DNA from 3 places in the Kribbella sp. CWNU-51 genome. Region 3 is predicted to be linked to each of the others. Evidence: riboswitches for the same ligand, from Rfam matches in the RefSeq annotation. Region 3 holds a riboswitch; each other region holds the start of a gene.
The links. Region 3 has a riboswitch for cobalamin ahead of cobN (cobaltochelatase subunit CobN). Riboswitches for the same ligand answer to the same signal wherever they lie in the genome.
Positions count from the first base shown of each region.

Region 1: it holds a riboswitch for cobalamin, as region 3 does, so the genes downstream of both, ACXC9Q_RS32975 (SCO2322 family protein) here and cobN (cobaltochelatase subunit CobN) in region 3, are expected to answer to the same signal.
Region 2: it holds a riboswitch for cobalamin, as region 3 does, so the genes downstream of both, ACXC9Q_RS34445 (ribonucleoside-diphosphate reductase subunit alpha) here and cobN (cobaltochelatase subunit CobN) in region 3, are expected to answer to the same signal.

Region 1 is NZ_JBSXMZ010000040.1:100,672-106,755, forward strand. It holds gene ACXC9Q_RS32965 (ABC transporter ATP-binding protein) at 1-782, opposite strand, end outside; gene ACXC9Q_RS32970 (CbiQ family ECF transporter T component) at 779-1,867, opposite strand; gene ACXC9Q_RS32975 (SCO2322 family protein) at 1,868-2,575, opposite strand; cobalamin riboswitch at 2,662-2,793, opposite strand; gene ACXC9Q_RS32980 (hypothetical protein) at 2,781-2,990, opposite strand; gene ACXC9Q_RS32985 (aldo/keto reductase family protein) at 2,987-3,997, opposite strand; gene ACXC9Q_RS32990 (DUF3043 domain-containing protein) at 4,020-4,607, opposite strand; gene ACXC9Q_RS32995 (PspA/IM30 family protein) at 4,772-5,599, shown strand; gene pspAA (PspA-associated protein PspAA) at 5,596-5,871, shown strand.
Region 2 is NZ_JBSXMZ010000044.1:37,387-43,470, forward strand. It holds gene ACXC9Q_RS34440 (ribonucleotide-diphosphate reductase subunit beta) at 1-263, opposite strand, end outside; gene ACXC9Q_RS34445 (ribonucleoside-diphosphate reductase subunit alpha) at 260-4,207, opposite strand; cobalamin riboswitch at 4,341-4,496, opposite strand; gene ACXC9Q_RS34450 (DinB family protein) at 4,556-5,137, opposite strand; gene ACXC9Q_RS34455 (Fic family protein) at 5,226-6,084, opposite strand, start outside.
Region 3 is NZ_JBSXMZ010000023.1:61,423-67,506, forward strand. It holds gene cobN (cobaltochelatase subunit CobN) at 1-3,484, opposite strand, end outside; cobalamin riboswitch at 3,521-3,652, opposite strand; gene ACXC9Q_RS24110 (vanadium-dependent haloperoxidase) at 3,807-5,081, shown strand; gene ACXC9Q_RS24115 (DUF3500 domain-containing protein) at 5,118-6,084, opposite strand, start outside.

The sequences.
Region 1 (6,084 bases), on a different contig from region 3:
CGCCGGGCGTCGCGGACAGACAGGGGGAGTGGCGACCAGCCGGCCAGGCGTCCCAGCTCCACCACAGGCGGTGCGACCGGAGCGGTCACCATGCGCTCAGCCGGTAGCCCAGTGGACACAGCGGCTGCACCACCGGGTACTTCGATCACCCGGTCGGCGTACTGGATCACGCGCTCGAGCCGATGCTCGGCCATGATCACAGTCACGCTCAGGTCGTGCACGAGGCGCTGCAGTGCGGCCAGCACTTCCTCAGCCGCCTGCGGATCCAGCGCGGACGTTGGCTCGTCCAGCACGAGCACAGCCGGGTGAGAGGTCAGTGCGGCGCCGATAGCGGTCCGCTGCCGCTGCCCGCCCGACAGTGCCGTCAACGCCCGATCCCGTACGTCGGCCAGCCCCAGCAGATCCAGAGTCTCCTCAACCCGTCGGCGCATCACGTCCGGCGCGACCCCGAGCGACTCCATGCTGTAAGCGAGCTCGTCCTCGACCGTGTCGGTCACGAACCCAGCCATCGGGTCCTGCCCGACCATGCCGACCACGTCGGCCAGGTCGCGCGGCCGGTACTCGCTGGTGTCCCGTCCGTTGACGAGCACCCGCCCGGCCAGCGTGCCGCCGGTGAAGTGCGGCACCAGTCCGTTGATTGCTCGCAGCAACGTGGACTTGCCGGATCCGGTCCGCCCGATCACCAGCGCCAGCTCGCCCTCGGGCACGGTGAAGCTCACGTCCCGCAGCGCCGGCTCCGCGGCCCCGTCGTACGTCACTGTCACCCGGTCGAACTCGATCATGCGACCGCCCGCCTGACCTGTGGAGGCGCGACCACCGCTGGAGCCAGTCCGATCAGTACGCCGGCAACGGGCACCAGCGGAACGGGTGGAACGACCAACGGGCCGGCCAGCAGCAGTCCGGGGACACCACGTGCCGCAGCGGTGACCATAGCCCCGGCAGCGATCGCACCGGACGCCACGACCAGCCACTCGGGCAGCGCCCACGGATCCGGCCGGTATCGAGTCCGAGTGACCCGCTGACGCCCAACGGCCATCGCTCCGAGCGCCAGCAGCAGTCCGATCGCCAGTGCGGACGCCGCGAGCGGAAACGCCATGGAGTCGGTCAGCAACGCGTAGACGCCGAGCAGGATGCCCAGCAACCCCAGCAGGACGCAGAGGGCGGTGAGACGACGCTGCGCTTGCGGGACGTGCGCCGTACGTCCGTAGCCGCGCGAGTCCATCGCGGCGGCGAGTTCGACCGACCTGTCCAGAGCACCCTCCAGCACGGGCATGGCCGTCGTCCGGAAGGAGCCGCGGGTGCGGCCGCGCAGACGGCGGGCGGCGCGGATGCGACGGGCGTCCGTCACCAGCTGCGGCGCGAACGTCAGCGCCACCACACAGGCCACACCCATCTCGTAGAGGGCCCCGGGCAACGACTTGAGCAGCCGCCGGGGACTGGCCAGTGCGTTGGCGGCACCGACGCAGCAGAGCATCACGGCGAGCTGACCACCGTCGTACAGCGCGGTGAGCAACGCCTCCAGGGTGACCTCGCCGCCGAGCTTCACCCCGTTTGCCCAGTCAGGCAAGGGGATCTGCGGCAGGGTGAACAGAACAGTGTTCCCCTGCGAGCGGGTGGAGAGCAGCGCCTGCAACACCACCCGGAGGCCGATGACCACCAGACCGAGCTTGAGGAACGCGGCGTAGCTGTGTGCCCAGGGAGCATCGGTCCGGCGGGCGGCCACCACGAATCCGGTCACTGCGAGGATCAGCGCCAGCAGGACCGGATTCCGCGTCCTGCTGGCGGCCACGGCCATGCCGAGCGCCCACAGCCACCAGGCCCCCGGGTGGAGTGCCCGGGGGTACGTCAGTCGATCGACAGCACGCACTTACTTGGCTGTACGGCGGCGACTGAGGAGCAGGCCACCACCGGCCAGTACGACGACAACCGCGGCGGCGATGATGATCCCGCCCCACGGAGCGCCGTCGCTGTCCGAGGAGGATGCGACCGGCGAGGGGGAGGCCGCAGGTGCGGCACCGACCGCCGCACCGATCTGCAGCGTCACCGGGGTGTCGGTGGCCGGGACCTGGATGTTCTTCACTTGGTCGCCGCAGCCCTTGGCTGGGTAGCCCGCGATCCCGCAGGTCAGGCCCTTCTCGATCCGGACCGGCGCGACCGCGGCCAGGATCTTCGCGCCGGTCGCCTTCACGTCGGTCACCACACACGTCCCGGTGGCCGGACCCGGAGTCTCACCGCTGGCCGCGTCCTCCGGCGTACCCGGGTCGACCACAAGGGCCACCCGCTTCTTGCCGGTCTCGGCCGGCGTCTTGCCGCAGATCGCCTCGAAATCCCCCGCTGCCCGAGGCACCCGGGGCTTCGCGCCGCCGACGGCGAACCGCCAGCCCTCCACCGCCCCGTCGGCCGGGACGACGGCGTCGGAGCCCTTCTGTGAGAAGGCCCATTGGCCGGAAGCCCACTGGTAGTAGCCCCAGAAGCGATAGCCGTCCTCGGCCTGTGCGGTGGTGGCGACGGTCCCCGCCAGCAGGAGACCCGCCAGCAGGGCGAGGACCAGTCGTACGGTCCGGTGTGCAGTCATCTCGTGTCCTCGATCGGGCCGTGGCCCGGTGGAGGAAGTCCCGCCTGCACCGGCAGGGTAGGGGCCCCACCCGCGGACCACGGCGGGTAGCTGAGCCTGCCTGCGGCACAGTGTTCCGGCTCGCCACCTGAGGTGGCCTACGGTTGCGGGTCAGCGCCGGACTTGGACCGGCTTCCCTGTGACGCAGGCGTGTTCGGACCGAAGCCTACTCTGGCGCGGCCAGACTCATCGGGCCGTAGACCTCCCGGCCGTCCTCCAGCAGGTACACCTGGCCGACACCGCGGTCGGCCAGGTCCCGCCAGAGCTCACCCAGCCAGCTCTCCGCGTCACCCTGTGCGGAGAACTCGGCCCCACCGACCTCACCGGGGTCGACCAGGGCGCCGGAAGCGGTCTCGAACCGCCAGCTCCAGCTCACGAGCCGGGCCGGGTCTGCGGCGCGTTCTGCGCGGTCTTGGCCGGGTCGCGCTCGACGATGCCGCCCAGCGTCTCGTCGATCCGCTTCAGCAGGCTCTCCTCGAGCCTCACCCCGGACGCCTTCACGTTCTCGGTCACCTGCTCGGGCCGGGAGGCGCCGATGATCGCCGAGGACACGTTCTGGTTCTGCAGCACCCAGGCGATCGCCAGCTGGGACAGCGACAGACCGGCCTCGTCGGCGACCGGCTTCAGGTCCTGGACCCGGGTGAGCACGTCGTCGGTGAGGAACCGCTTGATGAAGTTCGACCCGGCCGCGTCGGTGGCCCGGGAGCCTTCCGGCGGCTGCTGACCCGGCAGGTACTTGCCGGTCAGCACACCCTGCGCGATCGGCGAGAACACCACCTGGCCGATGCCGAGCTCCTCCGAGGCCGGCACCACCTCGGCCTCGATCACCCGCCAGAGCATGCTGTACTGCGGCTGGTTCGAGACGAACGGGATGCGCAGCTCCCGGGCCAGCCGGTGACCCTCCTGGAGTTGCTCCGCGGTCCACTCGGACACGCCGATGTAGAGCGCCTTGCCGGACCGGACGACGTCGGCGAACGCCTCCATCGTCTCCTCCAGCGGCGTCTCGGTGTCGTACCGGTGCGCCTGGTAGAGGTCGACGTACTCGGTCTTGAGGCGCTTCAGCGAGGCGTTGATCGACTCGTGGATGTGCTTGCGGGACAGGCCGGTGTCGTTCGGTCCGCCGGGGCCGGTCGGCCAGTAGACCTTGGTGAAGATCTCCAGCGACTCGCGCCGCTCACCCTCCAGCGCCTCGCCGAGGACCGACTCGGCCTTGGTGTTGGCGTAGGTGTCGGCGGTGTCGAACGTGGTGATGCCGGCCTCCAGGGCCGCCCGCACACAGGCCTTGGCCTGATCGTTCTCCACCTGGGACCCGTGCGTGAGCCAGTTCCCGTACGAGATCTCGCTGACCTTCAAACCACTGTTGCCGAGATAGCGGAAGTCCATACCCCTGACCCTACCGGCCCGGTCAGCTGGGCTTCTCGCCGCGCTTGACCATCGGCTTGGGCATCCGCCATCGGCGCATCTGCATGGTCCGCCGGACCGCGTAGAACCCCAGGCCCTTGGTGGACTCTTTCGGGAACTTCACCGTGACCGCCTTCCGCAGCCCGGCCGAGAGTAGGAACCAGTCCGCCGCGATCAGCACGATCATCACCAGGAAGAGCAGGTTGACCACGCCGGCCAGCCACGGGAACTGCGCCGAGAACACCACGCCGATCAGTGACACCGCCAGCAGGACCGGCAGCGCGAACTCCATCACCGAGTAGCGGGCGTCCACATAGTCCCGGGCGAACCGCCGGACCGGGCCCTTGTCGGCGGCCGGCAGGTACCGGTCGTCGCCGGTGCGCAGGGCGTCCTGCATCTTGGCCCGCTCGGTGCGGACCTTCTCCCGCCGGTACGCCGACGCCTCCTTGCGGTTGCGCGGCTTCTTCAGCGCCTGCTTGCGGGCCGCCTCCGCCTCCTTGCGGGTCGGGGTGGGGCGTCCCTTCCCACCCGGCTTGCCCTGGGGCTCGGCGGGTACGGTGGTAGCTGTCTCAGACTTGGTACGACGGAACACGGGGTCTGAACCTCATTCGCAGGGCAGGTCGCGACTCGGGGTGGTCCCCGGACCTAGGCACTACTTTATCGGGGCCGGTCCTGATGGTGTGGTGACCCGTGGGGACATAGGGTGGATAAGGCACGCCGGGTCGTCACGCCGGCACAGAAGGGGTACGGATATCGATGAGCATCTTCAAGCGGATGTCGACGATCTTCAAGGCCAAGGCGAACTCCGCCCTGGACAAGGCCGAGGATCCTCGCGAAACCCTTGACTACTCGTACCAGAAGCAGCTGGAGCTGCTGCAGAAGGTACGGCGGGGCGTGGCCGACGTGGCCACCAGCCGCAAGCGGGTCGAGTTGCAGGCGTCCCAGCTGCAGTCCCAGTCGGCGAAGCTGCAGGAGCAGGCCCAGAAGGCGCTCTCGATGGGCCGTGAGGACCTGGCCCGGGAGGCCCTGACCCGCAAGTCCGGGCTGCAGGGCCAGATCGACGATCTGCAGACCCAGCACGCCCAGTTGCAGGGCGAGGAGGAGAAGCTGACGCTCGCCTCCCAGCGGCTGCAGGCCAAGGTCGAGTCGTTCCGGACCCGCAAGGAGACCATCAAGGCCACCTACACCGCGGCCGAGGCGCAGACCCGGATCAACGAGGCCTTCTCCGGCATCTCCGAGGAGATGAGCGACGTCGGCCTGGCGGTCCAGCGGGCCGAGGACAAGACCCAGCAGATGCAGGCCCGGGCCGGCGCGATCGACGAGCTGCTCGCCTCCGGCGCGCTCGACGACGCGAGCGGTACGGTCAAGGACAACATCACCCTGGAGCTGGACCGGATGTCGTCCGGCTCCGACGTGGAGAACGAGCTGGCCGCGATGAAGGCCCAGCTGTCCGGCGGCAGTGCGCCGAAGGAGCTCTCCGGTGAGGCCGATGGCGGCGCGGCGCCGCAGTCCGCCCAGACCCAGCAGCCAGTGCAGCAGCCGGCCGCCGAGCCGGTGCGACCTCAGGACGGAGACGTTCGATGATCGTTCGCATCATGGGTGAGGGTCAGTACCGCCTCGCCGACGAGAAGCTCGACGCGCTGAACCTGGTCGACGGCGACCTGGAGAAGGCGGTCTCCGCCGGCGACGAGGCGGCCTTCCAGACCGCGTTCGCCGCGCTGCTGGAGTTCGTCCGCTCCGGTGCCAGGGTGCCGGACGACGAGCTGCACGACTCCGACGCGATCCTGCCGCCGGGCGACAGCTCGCTGGCCGAGATGCGCGAGCTGATCAGCGGCGACGGCCTGATCGCCGGCTGAGCCGCACCCCCGATCTCCGTCCCGACCCGGCGGCTGATCACCTCTTGTAGTCATCCGAAACCCCCGAGGCCCCGCAGAGCGGTCTCGGGGGTTTCTGCCTGTTGGTTGGGTTGCGCCGGGGTAAACACTCCCTTCTAGTGCTGTTGTACGGGGCATCCTCGTAGTACTGTCTGCTTCACGCCGTTGTGGGGGCGGCGTTCATCGAGGTCCGTG
Region 2 (6,084 bases), on a different contig from region 3:
GCGAAGAAGCCGAGGTTGCGCTTGAGCATCAGCCGCTCGTCGTCGGTCAGCCCGTCCGGTGCCCCTGGTTGACGCCGCCACAGCGAGATGTCGGCCTGCATCGCCACCTCGGTCGGCATCCAGTGGTTGTTGCATGCGGCAAGGTATTTGTCCCAGGCCCACTGGTACTTCAACGGCAGCAACTGGTTGACGTCGGCCCGCGCGTTGATCATCGCCTTGTCGGCGACCTCGACCCGGGCAGCTCCGACCGAAATGGCGCTCACTGGCAGGCCTCGCAGTCCGGGTCGTCGATGGAGCAGACAGCTCCCGTAGGTTCAGGAAGTGCAACCGGTACGGCGTTCAGCCGGCCGTCCGTGCCCTTCAGCGTGGACTTCTCCACATGGGTCGCTGACTGGGAACGTAGGTAATAAGTCGTCTTGAGTCCATATCGCCAGGCCGACCGGTACAGCTCGTCCAGCGCCCGGCCGGACGGCGCGGCCATGTAGAGGTTCAGCGACTGCGCCTGGTCGATCCACTTCTGCCGCCGCGACGCCGACTTCACCAGCCACATCGGGTCGATCTCGAAGGCGGTCGCGTACAGCTCGCGCAGATCGGCCGGCACCCGCTCGATCCCGGCCAGGACGCCGTCGTGGTACTTCAGGTCCGACACCATCACCTGATCCCACAGCCCGCGCGCCTTCAGGTCGGCGACGAGGTACGGGTTCGCGACGGTGAACTCACCGGACATGTTCGACTTCACGAACAGGTTGCTGTACGCCGGCTCGATCGACTGGCTCACGCCGCAGATGTTGGAGATCGTCGCGGTCGGCGCGATCGCCATCACGTTCGAGTTCCGCATGCCGTCGCGCAGCACCTTTTGCCGGAGCGCGTCCCAGTCCAGTTGCTTGCTCTCATCAACGATCACGTCGCCGTCGCGAGCCGTCCGGAGCAACTCCAGCGAGTCGATCGGCAGCACACCCTGGCTCCACAGCGAACCGTCGTACGTCGAGTAGCGGCCACGCTCGGCGGCGAGGTCGCTGGACGCCTCGATCGCGTGGTAGCTGATCTGCTCCATCGCGCTGTCCGCGAACTCGACCGCGGCGTCGGAGGAGTACGGGATCCGCAGCGCGAACAGCGCGTCCGCGAAGCCCATCAGGCCGAGGCCGACCGGGCGGTGGCGCTGGTTCGCACGCTCGGACTCGGGGGTGGTGTAGAAGTTCACGTCGATGACGTTGTCGAGCATCCGGACCGCCGTCTTCACGGTGTCGCGGAGCAGATCGGCGTCGAGACCGTCGGCGGTCAGGTGCGCGACCAGATTGACCGAGCCGAGGTTGCAGACCGCGGTCTCCTCGACCGTCGTGTTGAGGGTGATCTCGGTGCACAGGTTCGACGAGTGGACCACGCCGTCGTGCTGCTGCGGCGAGCGCAGGTTGCAAGCGTCCTTGAAGGTGATCCACGGGTGCCCGGTCTCGAACAGCACGGTCAGCATCCGGCGCCACAGATCGACGGCCTTTACCCGCTTGAACACCCGGATCTCACCACGGTCCGCCGCCGCTTCGTAGCCGGTGTACGCCTCGGCGAACGCTGCGCCGTACAAATCGTGCAGGTCGGGGACCTCGTTCGGCGAGAACAGCGTCCAGTCGCCACCCGCCTCGACGCGCTGGAGGAACAGGTCCGGCACCCAGTTGGCCGTGTTCATGTCATGAGTACGACGCCGCTCGTCGCCGGTGTTCTTGCGGAGGTCGAGGAACTCCTCGACGTCGATGTGCCAGGTCTCCAGGTATGCACAGACCGCGCCCTTGCGCTTGCCACCGTTGTGGGCCAACCCGGCGACAGTCATGTAAGACTCGTCGATCTCGACCTCGAGGTCATGTACGACGGGAACCATCGAGGTTGCGCGGACCTCGCGCACGCGGGAGAACACCATGCCTTGGTGTGCGATCCAGTTGAACTTCCGTATGGGTGTGACGCCCACGAGTTCGGCGATTCCCGGCACGGCGGGAATGCGGAGATCAAACGTGTCCACCGGCTTCGAGAAGGTGATCTCGGATCCGTCAGAGCGACGACCTACGTGATGCCCCTCCCGGACGCGGTGCTGCCCGGCGGCGGGGATTCCGAGCCGGAGCAATTGGTAGCGCAGGCCGGCGGCGAGCTTTCGTGAAGTGGTCGTGAAGTAGATCTCCTTGCCACGAGATACGCTGCCGTCCGTTTCCAGCAGGCCCTGGATCAGCGCATGTGTTTGGGCAGGTGGCAGATGCGACAGCCGACGTGCGATGTGTTTCCGGTGTAGCTGGTCGTACAGGTCCTCGCCATCAAATGGCAGCGTAGGCTCGCCGCTGCCGACGATGCGTCCCGTCAGCCTGTCTCTTCTGGGGCCGCGTCCTGCCGCCCAGTGGATCTGCACGTAGGTATCACCGCGACTGGTCTCCCAGAAATGGATTTCGCGAGCTTTGAGGTACTCGCGCACGAACGACAAGTGTGTGTCGCGCTGCGGATTCCCTGACACACCCCACTGGCTGCCGTTCTTCGACATGTGGCCGTCACCGAGGAGGATGCCATACAGGCGCGCATCGTCCTCTGTCAGACCGTGAACCGGAATGACGTCCGTCGGGATGACCTGCCCGATGTAGTCACCCCTGCTGAGCATGCCGGCCTCGACCCAGGCTGCTGTGACCTTCTCCTTCGCGAGCCACTCGAGCGTGCGCTCATTGCCCTGCTCCATCGGTATGCCTTGAATCGCGTAGAGCGGATGGCCGGTGGTGACAGTGAGTGGCTCGATCGAGTGCTTGACATCGACCTCCACCATCGGGCCGTCCTGGTCGTACGTGAAAGTCTTCGTGACCTCGCGATAGCGACCGCTCGCAGCGAGCACGAGATCGCCCACCTCGATGTCGCGGATCGCGGTTGGGCCGTCTGCAGCGTAAACGAGGGTGTCCGGCGCAAAGCACTGGTTGACCGCGACGGCGGTGTCGTTGGCGATCTTCAGGAACGGTACGACGCCCTGCGACTCACCGTTGGTGCCGCGGATCTTGGCGCCGATCCCGCGGACCGGCGTCCAGTCGTTGCCGAGGCCGCCGGAGTACTTGGCGAGCAGGGCGTTGTTCCGGATGCCGTGGAAGATGCCGGCCAGGTCGTCGTCGACCGTGGTCAGGAAGCACGACGACAGCTGCGGCCGGGTGGTGCCGGAGTTGAACAGCGTCGGCGTGGAGGACATGAACCGGAACGAGCTGAGCAGTTCGTAGAACTGGATCGCGCGCGCCTCCCGGTCGTCCTCGCGCAGCGCCATCCCCATCGCGACCCGGAGGAAGAACGCCTGCGGCAGCTCGAACCGGACCTTGTCGATGTGCAGCAGATACCGGTCGTACAGCGTCTGGAGAGCGAGGAAGGTGAAGTCGAGATCGCGCTCGGGACGGATCGCGGCGGCGAGCCGGTCGAGGTCGAAGGTGGCCAGCTCGGGATCGAGGTGACCGGCGTCGATACCGACCTGGACGTAGCGCGGGAAGTAGTCCGCGTAGGCCGCGGTCATGTCGGCCTGGCTGGCCTGCCGTGGCTCACCGTGCACGCGGCCGAGGGCCTCGCGGCGGATCTGGTCCAGCAGCAGGCGGGACGCGGCGAAGCTGTACTGCGGCTCGGTCTCGACGTAGGACCGGGCGGCCATCACCAGCGCGAGCTCGACCTCGTGCTGAGCGATGCCGTCGTAGCAGGAGCCGAGAGTCTCGTCGAGGATCAGCTCGGGATCGACCGAGTCGAGCCCGTCGGCCGCTTCCGCGACGATCACCCGCAGCCGGTCGATGTCCAATGGCGCGGTGCTGCCGTCGGCGGCGCGCACCGAGAGCGCGGGCCGCTCGGCGATCCCGGCCGGGTCGGATGGTGTCCTGGCCTTGGTCCGCTCTTCGCGGTACAACACATAGGCCCGGGCGACCTGGTGCTCACCGGCGCGCATCAGCGCCAGCTCGACCTGGTCCTGGATGTCTTCGACCTGGACGCTGCGGCGAGTGTCGCCGCGGCTGGTCAAGGCGCCCACGACCCGGCCGGTCAGGTCGGCCACCAGGTCGCGGACCCGGTGGGTCGCGCCGGCGTCGGCGCCCTCGACCGCGAGGAACGCCTTGCTCATGGCAACAGAGATCTTGGTCGGATCGAACGCGGTGCTGCTGCCGTCACGGCGGACGACGGTCAGCTGGATCGGCTGGTCGGTCGTCACCGCGGAGGATGACGAAGCAATAGTCACAGGTGTGCTCTCCACAAGAGTTCGGAGGACCGTTACCGCACGGATGGGCGCATGACGAGACAGGCAGCTCCGGCCGGGAACGCTGCCGCCACGCCCTGCGACCCACCCGCGAGGTCTCGGACCGCACGCACCGGCGGTGCGCGCGCCGGTGGCAGGTATCCGGACTCGCGGACAGTCTCCGCTCACCGTTGCGGGGCAGCTCCGGATTCGCACCGGATTCCCCTGTTGCCTCGGCGTGGCCCACATCTTGTGCTGCCAACCACTCCGAACCACCAGCAGTAGTGATGCTAGGTGGATTGCACTAGATCTTGTGGTAGCGCCACGCCGCGTGTCGCACATGTTGTGGTTTCAGGCTGCGACCGCATAGAGATCCTGGAGCGTCATGATCTCCGAGCCGTGGTGGATGAGCTCGCGGTTGAGCCGGAGCGCGACGTGACCGAACGGCTCACCGGCGTCCAGTTCGGTCGCCTGGCTCAGGCCGACCGTCATCACCTGCTCCTCGTCCAGCGCGGCGATCGAGTCCTGCCAGGCGTCCACCCAGTGCGTCAGCCAGGCGACCGCGTCCCGGGCGTTGCCGTGCAGTGTGATGTCGGCGCGGCCCTGTTGGCTCTCGCCGAAGGTCCACTCCCAGCGCTCGAAGAATGTCTCGGTCAAGTGGGCGATCAGCCAGGCGATCGTCCGTGGCCCGCGATGATCCGGCTCGTCCGGCCACTGCGCCACCCACTCCCCGGATCCGAGGGACCGGAATCCACCGAGGTAGTGCCGTCGTACGACGGTCAGGGCCTCACTGCTCGGACGCCAGAAGTACTGCTCGTCGGTCAGTTGGGCGAGCCGGCCGGACAGCACCATCCAGCTGAAGCCGAGCTGGCCTCGCACCATCGCCATCGCCGATGGTCGGTGCAGGATCTCCCAGTCGAACGGCTCCGGCATCACGATTCATCCCGCTCCCCGTCAGGCGCCTCGATTTGAGACGCGATCGAACATGTGTTCGAATTGTGTCCCGACGGAGAGGAGAAAGTCAATGCGGACGGTGTGTTGGTTCTGGCCTCGACGGCACTGGTCTGCTAGGCGGTTCGATCCGGGTATCGGCCGCCGGGCTGGCGAAGCGCCGCTCGAGCAACGTGAACGCGTCGATCAGTTCGGGCGCCTCGTAGACGCGGTTCCGGCGGCCGTCGGTGAGCTCGCGCAGGACGCGCGTCTCGACCAGGCGCGCGAGTCCTTGGTTGGCGGCCTGTTGAGACCGGTCGATGAGCCGCGCGGCCGCGGCAAGCGTGAGGACCGGGGCCGCGGGCAAGGCGTCGATCAACAGATCGGTCGCGGAGCCTGCGCGGACCGGCGCGGCCCGTTCGCGCCAGGCGGTCTTCAGGTCGGTCGCCGTCTGTTCGAACCGCGCGGCCTCCGCGGTGGCGTGACTGCATGCCATCGCGAACATCTGCAGCCAGGGATTCGCCGCCGACCGAGCCTTGATCGTGGTCGCCCGTCCGACATACCGGAAGGCTGTCAGCGCATCGATGTACTGCGTCGCATGCGTGGCGAGCGACAACGACACCGGCGGCACGGTCCGGGTGATGAGGCCGTCGGCCCGCAGGATCAGGTGGATCAGCGCGCGCCCGGTCCGTCCGTTGCCGTCGGCAAAGGGATGGATCGTCTCGAACTGTGCGTGCGCGATCGCGGTCTTGGCGAGCACCGGCAGCCGGGACTCCCGGACGAAGGCCATCAGATCCGCGAGCAGGTCGGGGAGCAGGTGCGCCGGCGGCGGGACGTAGTACGCCTCGGCGGGGGAGCGGCCGCCGATCCAGTTCTGCAGATAGCGGACCTCCCCGCCGAACTCCGGCGTCGGAGACTGGGCCATCAGTCGACGGTGCGCCTCGAGCAGG
Region 3 (6,084 bases):
CGCCCGCGGTCGCGTCGTACCCGAACAGGTAGTCCACCGTCGCGGCCATCTCGAAGGCGCCCTTGTACCCGTGCCGCCGCATCGCCGCCATCCACCGCGGGTTCACCACCCGGGCCCGGAAGACCCGCTTCGTCTCCTCCTCCAGCGTCCGCGTCCGAACCTGCGCCGGTACGGCGGAATCCCCCACGTAGGCCTTCGGATTGGATCCGGTCAGGTGGCGGACCATCGCGATCATGCCGCCGTGGTACTGGAAGTAGTCGTCGGAGTCCATGATGTCGTGCTCACGAGTGTCGGCGTTCTTCGCCGCCACCTGGATCCGGGCGTACGCGCGTTCCATCGAGCCGCGCGCCTCGGCCCCGTCGAGGTCCTTGCCGTAGGCGTACCCGCCCCAGACCGCGTACACCTCGGCCAACTCGGCGTCGGTGCGCCAGTTCCGCGCGTCCACGAGCGGCAGCAGGCCGGCGCCGTACGAGCCGGGCTTGGAGCCGAAGACCCGCGCGGTGGCGGAGCGTACGTCGTTGCCCGCAGCAACATCGGCGTCGACGTGCGCGCGAAGGTAGTTGCCAGCGGCATCCTCATCCAGGGCGGCGACCGTCCGCACGGCCTCGTCGAGCAACGCGACCACGTGCGGGAACGCGTCCCGGAAGAAGCCGGAGATCCGGATCGTCACGTCGATCCGCGGCCGGCCGAGCTCCTCCGGACCGACCACCTCGAAGCCGGTGACCCGCCGCGACGCCTCGTCCCAGACCGGGCGGCAGCCGAGCAGCCACAACACCTCGGCGAGATCGTCGCCCTGGGTCCGCATGGCCGACGTACCCCAGATGGTCAGGCCGACCGACCGCGGCCACTCCCCGGTCTCGGCCTGGTGCCGGGCGAGGAGCGAGTCGGCCAGCGCGACGCCGACGTCCCAGGCGTTGCGGCTCGGGATCGCCTTCGGGTCGACGGCGTAGAAGTTGCGGCCGGTCGGCAGCACGTTGACCAGGCCACGCGTCGGCGAGCCCGACGGGCCCGCCTCGACGAAGCGGCCGTCCAGCGCGCGCAGGACGTTGGTCAGCTCGTCACCGGTCCGTGCGAGCCGCGGCACGACCTCCTCGGCCGCGAAGGTCAGGGACGACTCGACCTGGGCCGACGACCGCCCGAGCACCTCGGTCACGACGACCGGGACCTTCGCGGCGTCCCAGCTCAGGGTCTCCATCGCCACGACAAGCTTGCGCGCGACCGCCTCGAGCAGATCCACCCCGTCGGCCCCGCTCACCGCGGGCAGATCGGCCAGCGTTGCGAGGTCGGCCAGGTCCGCGGCTCGTCCCGGGTTCGCGAGCAGCTCGGCCTCGTCCACGCCGAACGTCTCCCCCAGCGCGGTCCGCAGACCGGGGATCGAGTACGAACCACCCCACAGCTGACGAGCCCGCAGTACGGCGAGCACGAGGTTGACCCGCGCCTCGCCGGCCGGCGCACCGCCGAGGATGTGCAGCCCGTCGCGGATCTGCACGTCCTTGATCTCGCACAGATACCCGTCGAGATGCAGGACGAACTCGTCGAACTCCAGGTCGTCCGGCTTCTCGTCCGTGTGCAGATCGTGGTGCAGCTGCGCCGCCTGGATCAGTGTCCAGATCTGCGCCCGCAGGGTCGGCACCTTCTCCGGATCCAGCGCCGACACGGTCGCGTACTCGTCGAGCAGGTACTCCAGCTTCGCCATGTCGCCGTACGTCTCGGCGCGCGCCATCGGCGGCACCAGGTGGTCGACAACGGTCGCGTGCGCGCGCCGCTTGGCCTGTGTCCCCTCGCCGGGGTCATTGACGATGAACGGGTAGACCATCGGCATATTCCCCAGGACGGCGTCCGGCGCACAGCCGGCCGCCATCCCGATCCCCTTGCCCGGCAGCCATTCGAGCGTCCCGTGCTTGCCCAGGTGGACGACGGCGTGCGCGCCGAAGCCGCCCTCCTCGGCCGGGGCCTCGAGCCAGCGGTACGCCGCCAGGTAGTGATGCGACGGGGCCATGTCCGGGTCGTGGTAGATCGCCACCGGGTTCTCACCGAAGCCACGCGGCGGCTGGATCATCAGCACGACGTTCCCGAAACGCAACGCCGCCAGGGCGATCGCAGGCTCGTCGCCGGAGGTGTCGACGTACAGCTCGCCCGGCGCCTCGCCCCACGCCCCGGTCATTGCCGTACGCAACGAATCCGGCCCTCGCCCGAACCACTGCTCATAGACGCTGAGCGGAACCTTCGCGACGGCGTTCGTCAACTGCTCGTCGGTCAGCCAGTCGACGTCGTGACCACCTGCGGCGATGAGCCGATGGATCAGCCCGTCGGCGCCGTCCGGCCCCTGGAGCTCACTGAGATCGAGGTCGCCGAGATCGTACCCGGCCTCTTGGAGTTGACCGAGCAGGACCACGGCCGACGCCGGTGTGTCGAGACCGACCGCGTTCCCGATCCGCGCGTGCTTGGTCGGGTACGACGACAACACGAGAGCCAACCGTTTGTCGTGAGCCGGCACGTGCCGGAGGCGGGCGTGCGCGACCGCGATCCCGGCCAGCCGGGCGCACCGCTCCGGGTCCGGCGCGTACCGGGCCAGCCCATCGGCGTCGTATGACTTGAAGGAGAACGGGATCGTGATCAGTCGCCCGTCGAACTCCGGGATCGCGACCTGCGTGGCAGCGTCGAGCGGGCTGACCGCGGCGTCACTGGCCAGCCACTGCTCACGGGTCGACGTCAGCGCGAGGCCCTGGATCAGCGGGATGTCGAGCGAGGCGAGTGCCCCGGCATCCCAGGAGTCGTCGGAACCGCCGGCGCTCGCGTTGGCCGCGACGGATCCGCCCGCGGCGAGCAGGGTCGTCACCAGGACATCGCACTTACGCAGCAGGTCGAACAGTCCGGCATTCTCGGACGACGTCGGATCCAGTCCTCGCAGGGTCCCGCAGTACACGGGCAGCGGCTGCGCACCCGCCGCCTCGACGGCGGCGGCCAGCGTGTCGACGAACGTGGTGTTCCCGGAGATCTCGTGCGCGCGGTAGTAGACGATCCCGACCACCGGCCGGTCGTCCTCGACGTACGTCCCGCGGACGCCGTACGCCGGGAGCGCGCGCGGCGGCTCGAATTCGTCGCCGGTCAGAAGCAGTGTGTCGCGCAGGAAGCCGGCCAGGTTACGCAGGTTCTCGGAACCGCCCTCCCGGAGGTAGGCGAGCGCCTCGGTCACCGCACCCGCGGGCACGGTCGACAGCGACATCAGCTCGGCGTCAGGTGCGGCCTCACCGCTGACGACCACAGCCGGCTTGCCAGACGCGATGACCGCGTCGAGACCTTCCTCCCAGGCGCGGCGTCCGCCGAGCAGACGGACCACGACGACCTCGGCGTCGGCGAGTAACGGCGCCAGGCCGTCGAGGTCGAGCCGGGCCGGGTTCGCGACCGTCCAGCCGGCGTCCGCCTCGGCGGCGGCGAGCAGGTCGGTGTCGGCGGTGGAGAGCAGCAGCAGGTTCGCGGGCACGCGTAACCGGTCCTTCCTCGGGGTGTCCACGCCCCGACCGGAGGTACGACGGCGGCAGTTCCTGACTCCCCCTCGGGTGCGAGGGGTTCACAGTGGCGGGACCGTCCCGGACTCACACCGGGTTCCTGCACGTGCCGTCGATGACGTGCCGACTCTAGCCGACCAGCCCGGCGACCTGCCGGGCACAGCTCATGACCTGAGCGGGCTACAGGTGTAGGCCGGAATGCCAAACGGGTTTGTACTGCGGACGCCCTCCGGCGTCGCACGACAGCGTCTTCTTCAGCGCAAGCCATCGGCCCGGCTTCACCTGAAGGAGGCAATCATGCGCTTGAAGGTCTGGAGACTTCTGGTCGTCGTCCTGACGGCCGGACTCGCCGCTCCTGCCCTCGCCGCCACGCCGAGTCAGGCAGGCGGCAACCACGCGAACCCGGCGGTCATCACCCAGTGGAACGCGATCGCCGGCCGGACGATCTACACGGAGAACGCCACCCCGGTCCCGGTGGGGAGTCTGTACTACGCCTTCGCGTCGCTGGCCGTGTACGACGCGGTGGTGGCCATCGAGGGCCGCTACGAGCCGTACATCAAGCAACCGAAGGTCCGCGGCAGGGCCTCCTCCGAGGCGGCGGCCGCGACCGCGGCGTACGACGTGCTGCGGTACTACTTCCCCGCCTCGGCCGCGAACCTCGCAACCGACTACGCCGCGTCGCTCGCCACCATCCCCGACGGTCGCGCCAAGGCCCGGGGGACCGAGGTCGGCCGGCACGCGGCTGAGACGCTGATCCGGGCTCGGGCCGACGACGGCAGAGGCGCGACCATCCAGCTGACGGTGACGCCCGCCCCGGGAGTCTGGCGTCCGACACCTGATGCCTTCGCGCCGATGCTGGCCCCGTGGCTCGGCTTCGTCGTACCGCTAGCGCTCCGCTCGCCAACCCAGTTCCGGCTGCCCGGCCCGTACCCGATCACGTCGAAGGCCTATGCCCGGGACTTCGCCGAGGTGAAGGCCAAGGGTGCGCTGGTCGGATCCACTCGGACCGCGGCGCAGACCGAGACCGCGCTGTTCTGGAACGCCAACGCCGTGCTGCAGTACCAGACGGCGCTCCGCGAGCAGGTCATCGCACGGGGGATGAACATCACCGACAGTGCCCGGGCGTTCGCCCTGCTCAGCACGAGCATCGCCGATGCGCTGATCGCGTGCTGGCGGTCCAAGTACGACTACGCCTACTGGCGACCGATCACCGCGATCCGGCTCGCGGACACCGACGGGAACCCGGCGACCAAGCCCGACGCCACCTGGATGTCGCTGGTCCAGACGCCGCCCTATCCGGACTACGTCAGTGGGCACGCATCCGGCACCGGCGCAGCAACCGGAACGTTCAGCTATCTGTTCGGCGCTCGGTCCATCAACCTGGACATCTCCTCGTCGGTGACCGGGACGACCCGGCACTACGACAGCGCCGCGGCCCTCGATGCCGAGACCATGAATGCCAGGATCTGGCTCGGCATCCACTTCCGGAAGGCCATGACCGACGCCAACCGCCTCGGCCACCGCACCGCCACGTGGACGATCACCCACGAGTTCCGGCTGCTCCACCACTGAGCGTCGACTCGGACCGTTTCCTCGCCGCGCGCTGCGTCAGCGATGCATCGCGTAGTGGGCGGCGAGGAGGTCGGTGGCCCAGTCGTTGCGGAGGTCTCGCCAGACGGAGTGGATGTGGTTGGCGTTGTCCTGGGTGTTGTCGTACTCGGCGAGGAAGGTGGGGCCGGCGATCGAGTAGTAGTGGCGGTGGCCGACGCCGGGTTCGGTCTCGCCGGCCCACGCGAAGGTGAGGCGTTCGATGCCTTGGTCGGTGATGTCCTGCCAGGTCTGCAGCCCGATCGGTCCGGCGGCGCGGCCGACGTACTGACCGATGAGGAGGCTCAGGAGTTGACGTTGCTCCGGTGTCATGTCGCCGTACGCGAGCCCGCGGTGCAGCAGGGATGCGTCGGCGACCGGGTCGTGCCGGGTCAGGATGTCGTCCGGCGCCGCGTCGGAGACCAGCGCGACGGACAGCTGGGCCGGCTCGAGGGCGTGCAGGAGCTGGAAGCCGAGGTCCTGCTCCGCGGCAAGGAACCGTCGCCCGGCGTGCGGGCCGGTGCGGACCTCCGCCGGGTTCGAGCCGAAGAACTGCGGGGTGAACGAGATGGCGCCGTCGACGAGCGTGACGTGCAGCGCGAGATGGTGACCGTTCAGCCGCCAGGCCCACGGCCCGGACCCGGCCGGGTCGCCGAGGACCCGGAGGTAGTAGCGATCACCGACCGTCGAGCCGGCCCAGCCGCCGACCTCCGCGACCTCCATCGGATCGGCGAGGCCGCGGACGATGATCTCGGCGGCCATCACCCCGCGGAAATCGGCCAGACCGCGCTCGCTGTAGACGAGGCCGAGCAGGCGCACGACGAGGGCCTCCTGCGCCGCGGACAGCTCGTGCAGCGGCAGGCCCGGAACGGCACCGGGCAGATACGTCCATTGATGGTGATCCGGCGTGTCGAACGCCGCCTCGATCTTGTCGAGCTGGGCGGGCGAAAGACTCGCCAGCAGCTCGAGGACCGCTTCCCGGGTCTGC